Regions from separate parts of the Dorea sp. AM13-35 genome, predicted to be linked through region 3. Evidence: riboswitches for the same ligand, from Rfam matches in the RefSeq annotation. Region 3 holds a riboswitch; each other region holds the start of a gene.
What was found. Region 3 has a riboswitch for thiamine pyrophosphate ahead of thiS (sulfur carrier protein ThiS). Riboswitches for the same ligand answer to the same signal wherever they lie in the genome.
Positions count from the first base shown of each region.

Region 1 (4,240 bases), on a different contig from region 3:
CCATCACACATACTGCTGCCGCTGCCGCCTCCAGCGTATGCTCCGGATTTGCGGTGATATATGCAGTCATCATTCCGGATAACTGGCAGCCAGTTCCTGTAATCTTACCCATTTCCGGGCGTCCATTACGAATCACATAGCAGGATTTTCCATCACTCACCAGATCAATCGCCCCTGTAATCGCAACAACACAGTTTGCTTTCTCTGCAAATGCCTTTGCAAATGCAACTGCTTCATCCAGATTCTCTTCTGTCACTGCATCTGCAACATCAGCATCTACGCCTTTTGTTGTACCACTGCCGGATGCCAGGGTCTTGATCTCGGAAATATTTCCACGGATCACGGAAAACGGAATTTCTTCCATCAGAGAAACGGCTGTGTTCGTGCGCAGTGCACTTGCTCCCGCTCCTACCGGATCCAGCAGAATTGCATGTCCCAGTTCTGCCGCTTTCTTTCCAGCCAGCTTCATGCCTTCGATACTTCTTATATTTAATGTACCGATATTGATATTCAATCCTCCACAGATGGAAGTAATATCTTCCACATCCTGCGGCTCGTCAGACATGATCGGACTTCCGCCACATGCCAGCAATACATTTGCCACATCATTTACGGTTACATAATTTGTGATATTGTGAACCAGAGGGGTTGTCTCTCTGACTTTATTTAACATTTCTCCAAGCATAATTCTCCTCCTGATGTTTGAATATACTATTCTATACTTTCGTATACTATCTAGTACAGTTCTCTGTAAACTGCCTCCATCTGCTCAATGGTAGGCTTCACATAGCTCTGATTTAAAAGTCTCTGCTGACTTGCGTCTACACTTACGGCAAATGAATGGATTTCTTCTTCCTTCATGCCATATTCTCTTAATTTTTTACGACTGATAATCTGGTCTAACAATTCCTGCAGTTTTTCATAGACAACCGCTTCATCACATTCCATCATTTTTGCGAGAAATGCATTCAGACGAATGATTTTGCCGGTCGGATTCATTTTCTGATAAGCAGCAAATACGGCAGTCAGGAACTGATAATTTGCCTCTCCGTGTGCGACATGATACATTCCGCTCAGCGGATAGGACATGGCATGCACCATTCCGGTTCCGGCATTGCCAAATGCAACACCTGCCAGATTACTTGCCACAAGAAAATCTTCCAGCAGCTCCATCCTGTATTCTTTTCCATGAGCGATAATCTTACGGAATCCATGCACGATCATCTCCATTGCTTTCTCGCTGAACATCTCCGTGTAGAGATTCGCTTTTGGTGATACAAAAGATTCAATCGCATGGATAAATGCATCGATCGCGCTGGTTGCGAAGAACTCATATGGAAGCTCACGCAAAAGTTCCGGGATCAGCACTGCCTCATCTGCATAAATCTCGTCTACGGCGAGTCCTAATTTGCTGTGGATCGAAGTAATCTCTGTAATGGAGACATTGGACACTTCCGATCCTGCGCCACAGGTTGTCGGCACTGCAAGAAGTGTGCGCACTTTGCGAAGCGGTACTTCTTTCCGATAATAGCTCTCTGCTTTCGCTTCCCCGTCCAGTACAAGAATCTTCGCCATATCAATGACAGCTCCACCGCCGATAGCAATGATTCTCTTATAATCTCCCTGACGGAAATCCTCAAGCAGTGCATCGATCATTACATCTGTCGGCTCACCGCTGCCATATTTGCTCTTGTATTCTACATGTGCTTTCAGATTCAGCGGTGCAAAACAGGTCTCGTAAATCCGTTTTGTCGCGAGAATGAAATCATCCGCTCCGATGTTGTATGCTTCCACGAAGCTTTTCACATCATCATATTTCTCGATCACTGATTTCTGCTGAAATAATTTCATGACTGTTGTCCTCCTGTTGTTTTTCTTCTTTTTAAGCTTATTCTTAGCCTTCCTCCGTAAGCTCCAACTTGCACAAAAAAATCCTCCTGTATCTTCGACTGAAGACGAAGGAGGGTTCTGTAATATCTAATACATCCCTACGATGGCATTATCCATATCAGGTTCCGGGTCGAAGTTTCTAAACTTCCTCTCAGCCTATACATAAGCTCCCCTTGTCATCACTCTTTTACTCGTTAATTCATCTACTGTAACTATACTGGATAGTTACAGTCTTAACACAGTTAATGATACTCGCCCCACCAACAGATGTCAAGAAATTGCAATTATAAATCATGCAAGTATGACGCATTTTTCCCATCACCATAAGCTACAGAACTTGCCACCGGCAACTTTCTCCAGATGCCATAGCAAAAAAAAATCTCAAAGCAATAAGCTTTGAGATTCATCTTAATCGGAGTGACAGGATTTGAACCTGCGACCTCTACGTCCCGAACGTAGCGCTCTACCAAGCTGAGCCACACTCCGGCATGTCAACCGAATGTTTCAAACATTCAAAACACTCGGCGCCCCTGCCAAGGAACTACGGATAGAGGACTCGAACCTCTACTAACAGAGTCAGAGTCTGCTGTGCTGCCATTACACCAATCCGCATTACGTAGTTCTCTGTTGCGTTCGTTGTTTATCTTTTGTATTTCATCAGCGAACAAATATTATTATATCAGCAAATCCAAAAATTGCAACCCCTTTTTTTAATTTTTTTCAACTTTTTTGTATTTTCTTGTCGAGCGTCTTTGAAAATGCCCATTTTACACGGGTTTGCGATGGTTTGCAAATTTACAATTTTTTCGTTTCTATATTATTATACCGTTGATGTAATTGTATTTTCTCATAAAACGCTCCAACATTACAATAACTTCATAAAATCAAGAAAGACTGTTATAGCATGCACACATGCTATAACAGTCTTTCTTATTTCTGATAATTCTTACTTCAAGTCCTCAAACAGTTTCTCAGCGTATACGCCGTCTTCGATCAGTTTGGCAAAAGACTTTACAACATAGTCTTTGTCTTCTTTGTATGTTACACCAAACCATTTGTCATGAGAGTCAAGCACTTTTACAGATACTTTGTCAGCCTGTAATAGTTCATCAATATAAATCGGCAAAAGATATTCTGCTTTCAGGATGTCTTTGTCTCCCATTGTCTCAAAAAACTCTTTGAATCCATCTTCCAGCACACCAATAAACTCCGGTGTCAGTCCCCACATATTCATAGATACATAAGATTCCGGATCGATGGCTCTTAATCCGTCTTCTGTATCGGCTGCTGTACCGTCTGCTGTCTTCACAATGTTATGTGTCTCATGAACTGCTGTCAGATAGCCTTTCTCATTCAGTTCACACACACCTCTGGTAACAGATCCATTCTCGCTTAATGTGTTCTTCAGGATAAAACCTGCCATGCAGAATGCATTCGCCTTCTCCGGTGTGTAATCTACGAGGAAATCATGAAGCTTAGTAAATGCTTCCTTTCCATAGTAATCATCTGCGTTGATAACTGCAAATGGCTCTTTTAAAACATCTTTGCACGCAAGAACTGCCTGTCCGGTTCCCCACGGCTTCGTACGTCCGGCCGGAAGTTCGATTCCTTCCGGAAGTGCATCCAGCTCCTGGTATGCATATGCAATCTCTACATCCAGATCCGCACAGATCTTCTCAATACGATCTCCGATTGCTTCCTTAAATGCTTCCTTAATGTCCTTACGGATAATAAAGACAATCTTATTAAATCCTGCTTCGATTGCATCATGAATGGAATAATCCATGATGATCTCACCATGCAGTCCGACCGGTGCCAGCTGTTTAATTCCGCCGCCAAAACGGGATCCGATTCCGGCAGCCATAATAACTAATGTCGTTTTCATTTGTACCTCTCCTTGTTCCAGCATCTCTCAAGCCCGCCATCGGCATTTTCCTTCAGATGCTATGTTGCTCAATATTGCGATAATATTATAGCATTTTCATCACAATATTGAGCACCTTTTTTATTAATATTCTTTTAATATTTTCTAAACGACCGCCTTTTGTAGGAAGATTACTCTACTGTAACACTCTTTGCAAGGTTTCTCGGCTTATCTACGTCCAGACCTCTTGCAACGCTGACATAATAACCAAGGAGCTGTAACGGGATGACTGCCAGTGATGTTGCAAATAACGGATCTGTCTTTGGAATATATACCGTAAAGTCTGCTGTATCTTCAATATTATACTGTCCAAAATTTGTAAGTCCCATAAGGTAAGCGCCACGACTCTTGCACTCAACCATGTTAGAAACTGTCTTCTCATAGAGATCCGGCTGTGTCAGAACACCGACAACAAGAATGCCGTCT
Region 1 is NZ_QUCZ01000004.1:12,480-16,719, reverse strand. Features, by position in the region: gene thiM (hydroxyethylthiazole kinase) at 1-685, opposite strand, end outside; gene DW152_RS05805 (4-hydroxybutyrate dehydrogenase) at 736-1,851, opposite strand; TPP riboswitch at 1,969-2,074, opposite strand; tRNA gene DW152_RS05800 (tRNA-Pro) at 2,303-2,376, opposite strand; tRNA gene DW152_RS05795 (tRNA-Gln) at 2,432-2,502, opposite strand; gene DW152_RS05790 (nucleotidyltransferase family protein) at 2,837-3,775, opposite strand; gene glmS (glutamine--fructose-6-phosphate transaminase (isomerizing)) at 3,946-4,240, opposite strand, start outside.
Region 1: it holds a riboswitch for thiamine pyrophosphate, as region 3 does, so the genes downstream of both, DW152_RS05805 (4-hydroxybutyrate dehydrogenase) here and thiS (sulfur carrier protein ThiS) in region 3, are expected to answer to the same signal.

Region 2 (4,240 bases), on a different contig from region 3:
TATGACAGAAGCTCCGTCACCGGTTGATGCAAAGCAGTTAGATGAGCTGGGACTTGAAGTGGAAGAAAATGCCCAGGAACAGGAGTAGAGAGTATATGGAACATCCATCTATTGCTGATGAAACACTCAGAGAGAAGATAAAAGAAATCGAACAGATTCTTGCATTATATAAAGAAGGCAAAACAATAATAGAAATTGCCGGCTCGCTTGATTTCGCACAGTCGTATGTCCAGGACGTACTGCTGTGCGTGCAGGCTTCGGCTGAGGAAGACCCGGCAGCGATTGCAATGCTGCTGGAGGGGTAGGAGATTTTCTATGAGTATATTAAACGTGGAACATCTGACACATGGCTTTGGAGACAGAGCCATTTTCTCAGATGTTTCTTTTCGGTTATTAAAAGGTGAACATATCGGGCTGGTAGGAGCCAATGGAGAAGGAAAGTCTACATTCATGAACATTGTGACTGGAAAACTGACGCCGGATGAAGGAAAAGTAGAATGGTCGAAAAACGTACATGCAGGATATCTGGATCAGCATGCGGTGCTGAAAAAAGGCATGACAATCCGGGAAGTTCTAAAATCTGCATTTGACAGTCTTCTGCAGAAAGAAATCCGCATGAATGAGATATGCGATCTGCTTGGCACAGCAGATGATGCACAGATGGCAGAATTAATGGAAGAACTTGGAACAATTCAGGATGAGCTGACTTTGCATGATTTTTATACAATTGATGCAAAGGTAGAAGAAGTGGCAAGAGCGCTGGGACTTCTGGATCTTGGATTAGACCGTGATGTTACAGACTTAAGTGGCGGGCAGCGCACCAAAGTTCTGCTGGCAAAATTATTGCTGGAGAAACCAGACATTCTGCTTCTGGATGAGCCAACTAATTATCTCGATGAAGAACATATTGCATGGCTGAAACGCTATTTGCAGGAATATGAAAATGCATTTATACTGATCTCGCACGATATCCCATTTCTCAATGATGTGGTGAATATTATTTATCATATGGAAAATCAGGAACTGAACCGTTATGTGGGCGATTATGACCATTTTCAGGAAGTTTATGCAGTAAAGAAGGCACAGCTGGAAGCAGCATACCGCAGACAGCAGCAGGAGATTAGTGAGTTGAAAGATTTTGTGGCACGGAATAAAGCGCGTGTATCGACAAGAAATATGGCAATGTCCAGACAGAAAAAACTGGATAAAATGGATGTGATCGAGCTTGCGGCAGAAAAGCCGAAGCCGGAATTTCATTTCCGTTATGGACGCACGCCGGGAAAAATGCTTTTTGAGACAAAAGATCTTGTGATCGGTTATGATGAACCATTATCGAAAAAACTGAATTTTTCGATGGAACGGGGACAGAAAATTGCTCTTGTCGGAACGAACGGAATTGGAAAGACAACACTTCTTAAAAGTATTCTCGGACTGCTTCCTTCTCTGAAAGGGGAATGTGAACTGGGAGAGAATCTGGAACTTGGATATTTTGAGCAGGAAGTAAAAGGGGAGAATAAAAATACCTGTATCGAAGAGTTATGGGAAGAATTTCCGTCTTTTACACAGTATGAAGTGCGTTCTGCGCTTGCAAAATGCGGGCTTACGACAAAGCATATCGAAAGTCAGGTCCGTGTTCTGAGTGGTGGAGAACAGGCGAAAGTCCGTCTTTGTAAACTGATCAACCGTGACACGAATTTTCTGCTTCTGGATGAGCCGACCAATCATCTGGACGTAGACGCCAAGGATGCACTGAAAAAAGCACTTCAGGAATACCGCGGAAGTATTCTTTTAATCTGTCATGAACCGGAATTTTATAAAGATGTCGTGCAGGAAGTCTGGGACATGAGCAAATGGACAACGAAGATATTTTAGGTTGACATTTACAGAGAGCAAAACTATAATTAAATATACAATTTAATGTTACAGGGAGCTGGTACAAAGCTGGCTGAGAGGAAACTATAATTTGTTTCGACCTATAACCTGATTTGGATAATGCCAACGTAGGGAAGAATTACGGAAGAGAAGAGATGCCTGCGCATCTCTTTTTATACGAAAACGTTTTTTGCGGTGGCAGAAGCGTTTTTTTTATGGAATAGGAAAATGCGCCATGCTTACATGGCAGAAAAAAGATTTTATTTACAGGAGGATGATCCAATGAGAAATTACACAACACAGATGGATGCGGCAAGAAAGGGAATTGTTACACCAGAACTGGAAAAAGTTGCAGAAAAAGAAAAGATGACAGTAGAAGAATTACAGAAACTGGTTGCTGAAGGAAAGGTAGCGATCTGTGCAAACAAGAATCATACCTGTCTGGATCCGGAAGGGGTAGGAAGTATGCTCCGTACAAAGATTAATGTCAATCTTGGCGTTTCCAGAGACTGTAAAGACTATGACATTGAGATGGAAAAGGTCATGAGTGCGGTAAATCTTGGCGCAGAGGCGATCATGGATCTGTCCAGCCACGGAAATACGCAGCCATTCCGCCGCAAACTGACAAGTGAATGTCCGGTTATGATCGGTACAGTTCCGGTATATGACAGTGTGATCCATTATCAGAGAGACCTTGCTACTTTATCAGCAAAAGATTTTGTAGATGTTATCCGTATGCATGCAGAAGACGGGGTAGATTTTGTAACGCTGCATTGCGGAATCACAAGAAAAACGATTGAGCAGATCAAAAAGCATAAGAGAAAAATGAACATTGTAAGCCGTGGTGGAAGTCTTGTATTTGCGTGGATGTGCATGACTGGAGAAGAAAACCCGTTCTACGAATATTATGATGAGATCCTGGACATCTGCGAAGAGTATGATGTTACAATTTCTCTGGGAGATGCATGCAGACCGGGATGTCTGGCAGACGCAACGGATGTATGCCAGATCGAAGAACTGGTACGCCTTGGCGAACTGACAAAGCGTGCATGGGATCACAATGTCCAGGTTATGGTAGAGGGACCGGGACATGTGCCGCTTGATCAGGTCGCAGCAAATATGCAGGTGCAGAAGAGTATTTGTATGGGAGCACCGTTCTATGTATTAGGACCTCTCGTTACAGACATCGCACCGGGATATGATCATATTACTGCCGCTATCGGTGGCGCTGTGGCTGCTATGAACGGAGCTGCATTCCTCTGTTATGTAACACCGGCAGAACATCTGGCACTTCCGAATGTTGATGATGTAAAACAGGGAATCATTGCTTCCAAGATCGCAGCACATGCGGCTGATATTGCCAAAGGTGTCAGAGGAGCAAGAGATATTGATGATAAGATGGGTGACGCGAGAAGAAAGCTTGACTGGGAAGCACAGTATGCATGCGCACTGGATCCTGATACAGCAAGAGCAATCCGTGACAGCAGAAGTCCGGAAGATGACCACAGCGATACATGCAGTATGTGTGGAAAATTCTGCGCAGTCCGCAGTATGAATAAAGCGCTGGCAGGAGAATATATTGATATTCTGTAAATATTCAGAATTATAAAAAACTGCAGCAAGGTGTCTGGTTATGGACATCTTGCTGCAGTTTTTTATATAACAAGAAATTGTATTTTCTATTATAAATAATAGCCTCCGGGACAATGCGAGCTCGATGAGGCACATTCGTCAAATACAGTGCAAGCAAAAATCTGTACTTGGGTTCACCGTATATGCAAAAAAGGAACTGCAAACTGCAATTCCTCTTCAAGAGCGACAGACGGGGTTCGAACCCGCGACCCCGACCTTGGCAAGGTCGTACTCTACCAACTGAGCCACTGTCGCATATCTTAAGTTGTTGTTCTGTGTTATGTGTTCCTCAGAACAATACATACTATACTACGTGAATTAGTTTTTGTCAACACTTTTTTAAAAAAAGTTTTTTGAATTTTCTAATTTTCGCAAATGCTTATAAAACATGCAATGATAAAAAGATGTTATTATAGAACATTTTTGACTATATCCACCAGATAATGCTATAATAAAATTGATTGTGATGTCTGTAAAGACGTCATAAAAATACAGGAAAGAATGAGGGTAGGGATATATGGCAGAATGTAAGAAAATAAAGGCAGCACTCCTCGGATTAGGAACCGTGGGCGGCGGTGTTTATAAACTGGTTCAAAGACAGAAAGAAGAAATGGTAAAAAAATCAGGAGCGAATCTTGAGATTACAAGAATCCTCGTACATAATATGAACAAACAAAGAGAAGGCGTAGATGCCTCTCTTCTGACAGATAACTGGAAAGAAATAGTAGAAGACCCG
Region 2 is NZ_QUCZ01000001.1:302,530-306,769, forward strand. Features, by position in the region: gene aspS (aspartate--tRNA ligase) at 1-88, shown strand, start outside; gene DW152_RS01470 (hypothetical protein) at 96-305, shown strand; gene DW152_RS01475 (ABC-F family ATP-binding cassette domain-containing protein) at 316-1,872, shown strand; TPP riboswitch at 1,913-2,024, shown strand; gene thiC (phosphomethylpyrimidine synthase ThiC) at 2,155-3,465, shown strand; tRNA gene DW152_RS01485 (tRNA-Gly) at 3,687-3,759, opposite strand; gene DW152_RS01490 (homoserine dehydrogenase) at 4,022-4,240, shown strand, end outside.
Region 2: it holds a riboswitch for thiamine pyrophosphate, as region 3 does, so the genes downstream of both, thiC (phosphomethylpyrimidine synthase ThiC) here and thiS (sulfur carrier protein ThiS) in region 3, are expected to answer to the same signal.

Region 3 (4,240 bases):
TGTTGCGATTGCTGTATTTGCCATCACTGCCGCTGCGCCCATTTCCATTGCTTCGCATGCCTGTGATGGGCGACCGATTCCGGCATCCACGATGATCGGTAGATCCATTTCATCAATGAGAATCTGTATAAATTCTTTCGTCGCAAGTCCTTTATTGGAACCGATCGGCGCTCCAAGTGGCATAATGCATGCTGCTCCGGCATCTGCCAGCGCTCTTGCCGCATTCAGATCCGGATACATATATGGCATAACTACAAATCCTTCTTTTGCAAGAATTTCCGTTGCTTTTATTGTTTCGTAATTATCCGGCAATAAATATTTGGAGTCGCGGACAACTTCGATTTTTACAAAATCCCCGCATCCAACTTCTCTTGATAATCTTGCGATTCTGACAGCTTCTTCTGCATTTCTTGCTCCGGATGTATTCGGAAGTAATGTTACATTGTCCGGAATATAATCCAGAATATTTGCCAGTCCGCCTTCATTTGCGCGGCGAAGCGCCAGTGTAATGATCTGCGCATCTGCTTTTTCAATGCATGCTTTTACAAGATCCAGTGAAAATTTTCCTGATCCTAAAATAAATCTGGATGTAAATGTGTGTCCTCCCAGACTCCATGTGTCTTTTGTACTCATATGTTTGTCCTCTTTTCTTATTATTTTTTGATTTATATCTCTTCCTCACCAAGAAGTAAGCGTGTGATCATATTTGCTTCATGGGCAGCGCAGATTGCAACTCTTGGCGCCATCAGTCCATTTCCATAACCTGGCTCTGTCACACGGTCACCACACAGGTAAAAGTTCTTCATCAGATGTTCTGTGCGAATTGTATTACTGCTCCCATAGCCTGCCATTCCGGTTGCCGATACCAGTTTCTTTTTCGGAAAATGCTGTAGAATTCCATTTACCAGCATTGCTTTTGCTTCTGGATTATCAAACGCTTCGCATACAATTCCTGCATCTTCAAAAAGAGAAATCAGATTCTCTTCTGTCACTTTCACACAGTCTGTCCGGATATCAAGATATGGATTGATTTTCAAAAGCAACGATTTCAACGCATCGGTTTTATACATTCCAAGATGTTCCATAAAGTACTGCTGCCGGTTCAGATTCGTAATATCCACTACATCAAAATCAATCAAGTGCAAATGCCCGACACCAATTCTTGCAAGTGCATACGCTACATTTGATCCAAGCCCGCCAAGTCCGGCAATTGTCACATGTCCGGCAGATAATTTTTTCTGGATCTCCGGCGAATGACGTTCTTCCAACGCCGCCTGGATCTCTTCTTTTGTTAATGTCTTTGTTGTCTGTCCTTCCATCATTTTCTCCTTTATGTCATTAACTTCCTGGCTCATCTCCTTTTGGTCCGGAACTTCTTTTTCCTCATCGGTTTCCTCACGCAACTGTCATAATCCCTGTGCTCATCGCTTTCTGTCCCGGACTACTCTTTCTTCCGCTTTAGCCTCCTCCGACAAATGTCACAACTTCCAGACGATCACCGTCTTTCAACATCGTATCGGAATATTCATATTTCGGAAGAATATCTCCATTTAACTCTACCGCAATCCTTTTCATCTGATATCCTGCGTTTTCCAGATAAGCAGCAACAGATATTGACTGTTTCATCTGAATCTCTTTTCCATTTACTGTGATCACTTCACCGCACCTCCTTTTAATCTTAGAAAAAAAGAGTTCACAAAGAAACGTACCCGCGGTGGTGCGCCCCTTCATGAACTCTTGTTCACTCTCAATCTTTTATACCTGTTAATAACAAAAACGGAAGATACCAAAGTATCTTCCGCTCATAACATATTCCTCGCGTTCCTACGTTGGCATTATCCAAATCAGGTATATGGGTCGAAGTTTTAAACTTCCTCTCAGCCTATCACATAAGCTCCCCGGTTCTATTTGATTGTTCTTCTCTAGTATAAATATATTTCACAGATCTGTCAAATATATTTTATATCACATCCTTATCTGGAGCATCTGAACTGAAGTTCTTCCCATCTTCTGTCTACTTCTTTCTGGAAAGCCTCTAACAGATACTCATTGCCTTTCTTGAAAAGATGTTTGAATCTTCCCTGTGGTCTTAAGAAATCTTCGATTGGGAGTTTCTTCTTCGGCTCATAGTTCAGAATCCATTTTCCTTCTACGACCTCAAATAACGGCCAGTAGCATGTCTCTACACCAAGTTTGCAAATCTCCATAATATCCGGCGTATTGTATCTCCATCCACGCGGACATGGTGCCATAATATTTAAGAAAGCAGCGCCTGGTGTATAAATCGCTTTTTCGGATTTGATATGCAGATCTTTAAAGTTCTGTACAAACGTTGTCTGTGCCACATACGGAATATCATGCGCAGCAATTACAGATGCAAGATCTTTTCTGTTCTGTGGTTTTCCGTTACTCTCGCTTCCTACCGGTGTAGTTGTTGTATCTGCATACATCGGTGTTGCAGAAGAACGTTGGATACCGGTATTCATGTAAGCACCGTTGTCATAACAGACATATACCAGATCCTGATTTCTCTCCATTGCTCCGGACAGTGACTGCAGACCAATATCATAAGTACCGCCGTCACCACCAAATGTGATAAATTTGTATGTTTCGTCTAATTTTCCTTTTCGTTTTAATGCTTTGTAAGCACCTTCCACACCACTCATGGTTGCGCCTGCATTTTCAAATGCATTATGAATGTAGCTGTCTTCCCATGCTGTGTATGGGTATGTAAATGTGGATACTTCCAGACATCCTGTTGCATTTCCGATGACTGCTTTATCACCTTCATGAAGACCGCGCAGTACATTACGAACTGCGATTGTTCCACCACATCCGGCACACATTCTGTGTCCTGGCGCCAGACGCTCTGATTTATTCATTGTCTCTTTAAAATTATAACTCATCTTCTCTACGGCCCTCCTTATTCTCTAATTCCAAGATAGCGGTAGGTTTCTCCTGCATCGCCATCTGCGATCATCTGTTTCAGGGCTTCAAATACGCCTTCCATGTCTTCTACGCGCACGTCACGTCCGCCAAGACCGTAGATGTAATTCACTGCCAGCGCATCTGCTTTTGCGCGGTATAATGCACTCATCACATCTGCACCTAACGGTCCGCCATGGTTCGTATAGCTTTCTGCACGGTCCATAATTGCAACTGCTTTCATATTTTTGAGCGTCTCCACGATCTCATCAGCCGGAAATGGGCGGAACAGACGGATCTTCACAAGTCCGACTTTCTCTCCCTGTTCTCTTAAGCGGTCAATTGCATCTTTTGTTGTTCCTGCTGCAGAACCGATCATTACAACTGCACGTTCAGCATCTTCCATGCAGTAAGATTCAAACAGACCATATTCACGTCCGGATACTTTCGCAAATTCCTTTGCAACCTCCTCTACAACTGCCGGTACATGTTTCATGCCTTCTGCCTGCGAGCGTTTTGCTTCCATATAATAATCTGTGATCGCATATGGACCAACTGCCATCGGGCATTCCGGATTCAGAAGATAATTTTCCGGTTCATATTCTCCAACGAAATTCTTTACCTCTGCGTCATCCAGTAATTCGATATTTTCTACTGCATGACTGGTGATAAATCCATCCTGACAGATCATGATCGGCAGTCTGACATCTGCATGTTCGGAAATGCGATATGCCTGCACCATGTTGTCATATGCTTCCTGATTATTTTCTGCGTAAATCTGGATCCAGCCTGCATCTCTTGCTCCCATACTGTCGGAATGGTCACAGTTGATGTTGATCGGGCCGGAAAGTGCACGGTTTACAAGAGCCAGTGCTAACGGCAGTCTATTAGATGCCGCAATATATAATTCTTCCCACATGTAGGCAAGTCCGCAGGAAGAAGTCGCTGTCAAACTTCTTGCTCCTGCTGCCGAAGCTCCGATTGCAGCGCTCATGGAACTGTGCTCACTCTCTACCGGAATAAACTCTGTATCTACCTGTCCGTTTGCTACAAAAGAAGCGAAATACTGTGGAATCTCTGTGGACGGAGTAATCGGGAATGCCGGGAACACATCTGGATTAATCTGTCTCAATGCGATTGCAACCGCTTCATTTCCTGATAAACGTTCTCTTTTTCCCATCTTATTTCACCCCTTCCATCTTAATTGCGTCAAATGGACATGCTTTTACGCAAATGCCACATCCTTTGCAGTGTCCATAATCAAAATCCAGTCTCTTCATGTCTTTTACCGGGATGCAGCTGTCCGGACAGACCG
Region 3 is NZ_QUCZ01000006.1:159,537-163,776, reverse strand. Features, by position in the region: gene DW152_RS08480 (thiazole synthase) at 1-633, opposite strand, end outside; gene thiF (sulfur carrier protein ThiS adenylyltransferase ThiF) at 666-1,322, opposite strand; gene thiS (sulfur carrier protein ThiS) at 1,459-1,656, opposite strand; TPP riboswitch at 1,804-1,911, opposite strand; gene DW152_RS08465 (thiamine pyrophosphate-dependent enzyme) at 1,974-2,906, opposite strand; gene porA (pyruvate ferredoxin oxidoreductase) at 2,924-4,105, opposite strand; gene DW152_RS08455 (4Fe-4S binding protein) at 4,107-4,240, opposite strand, start outside.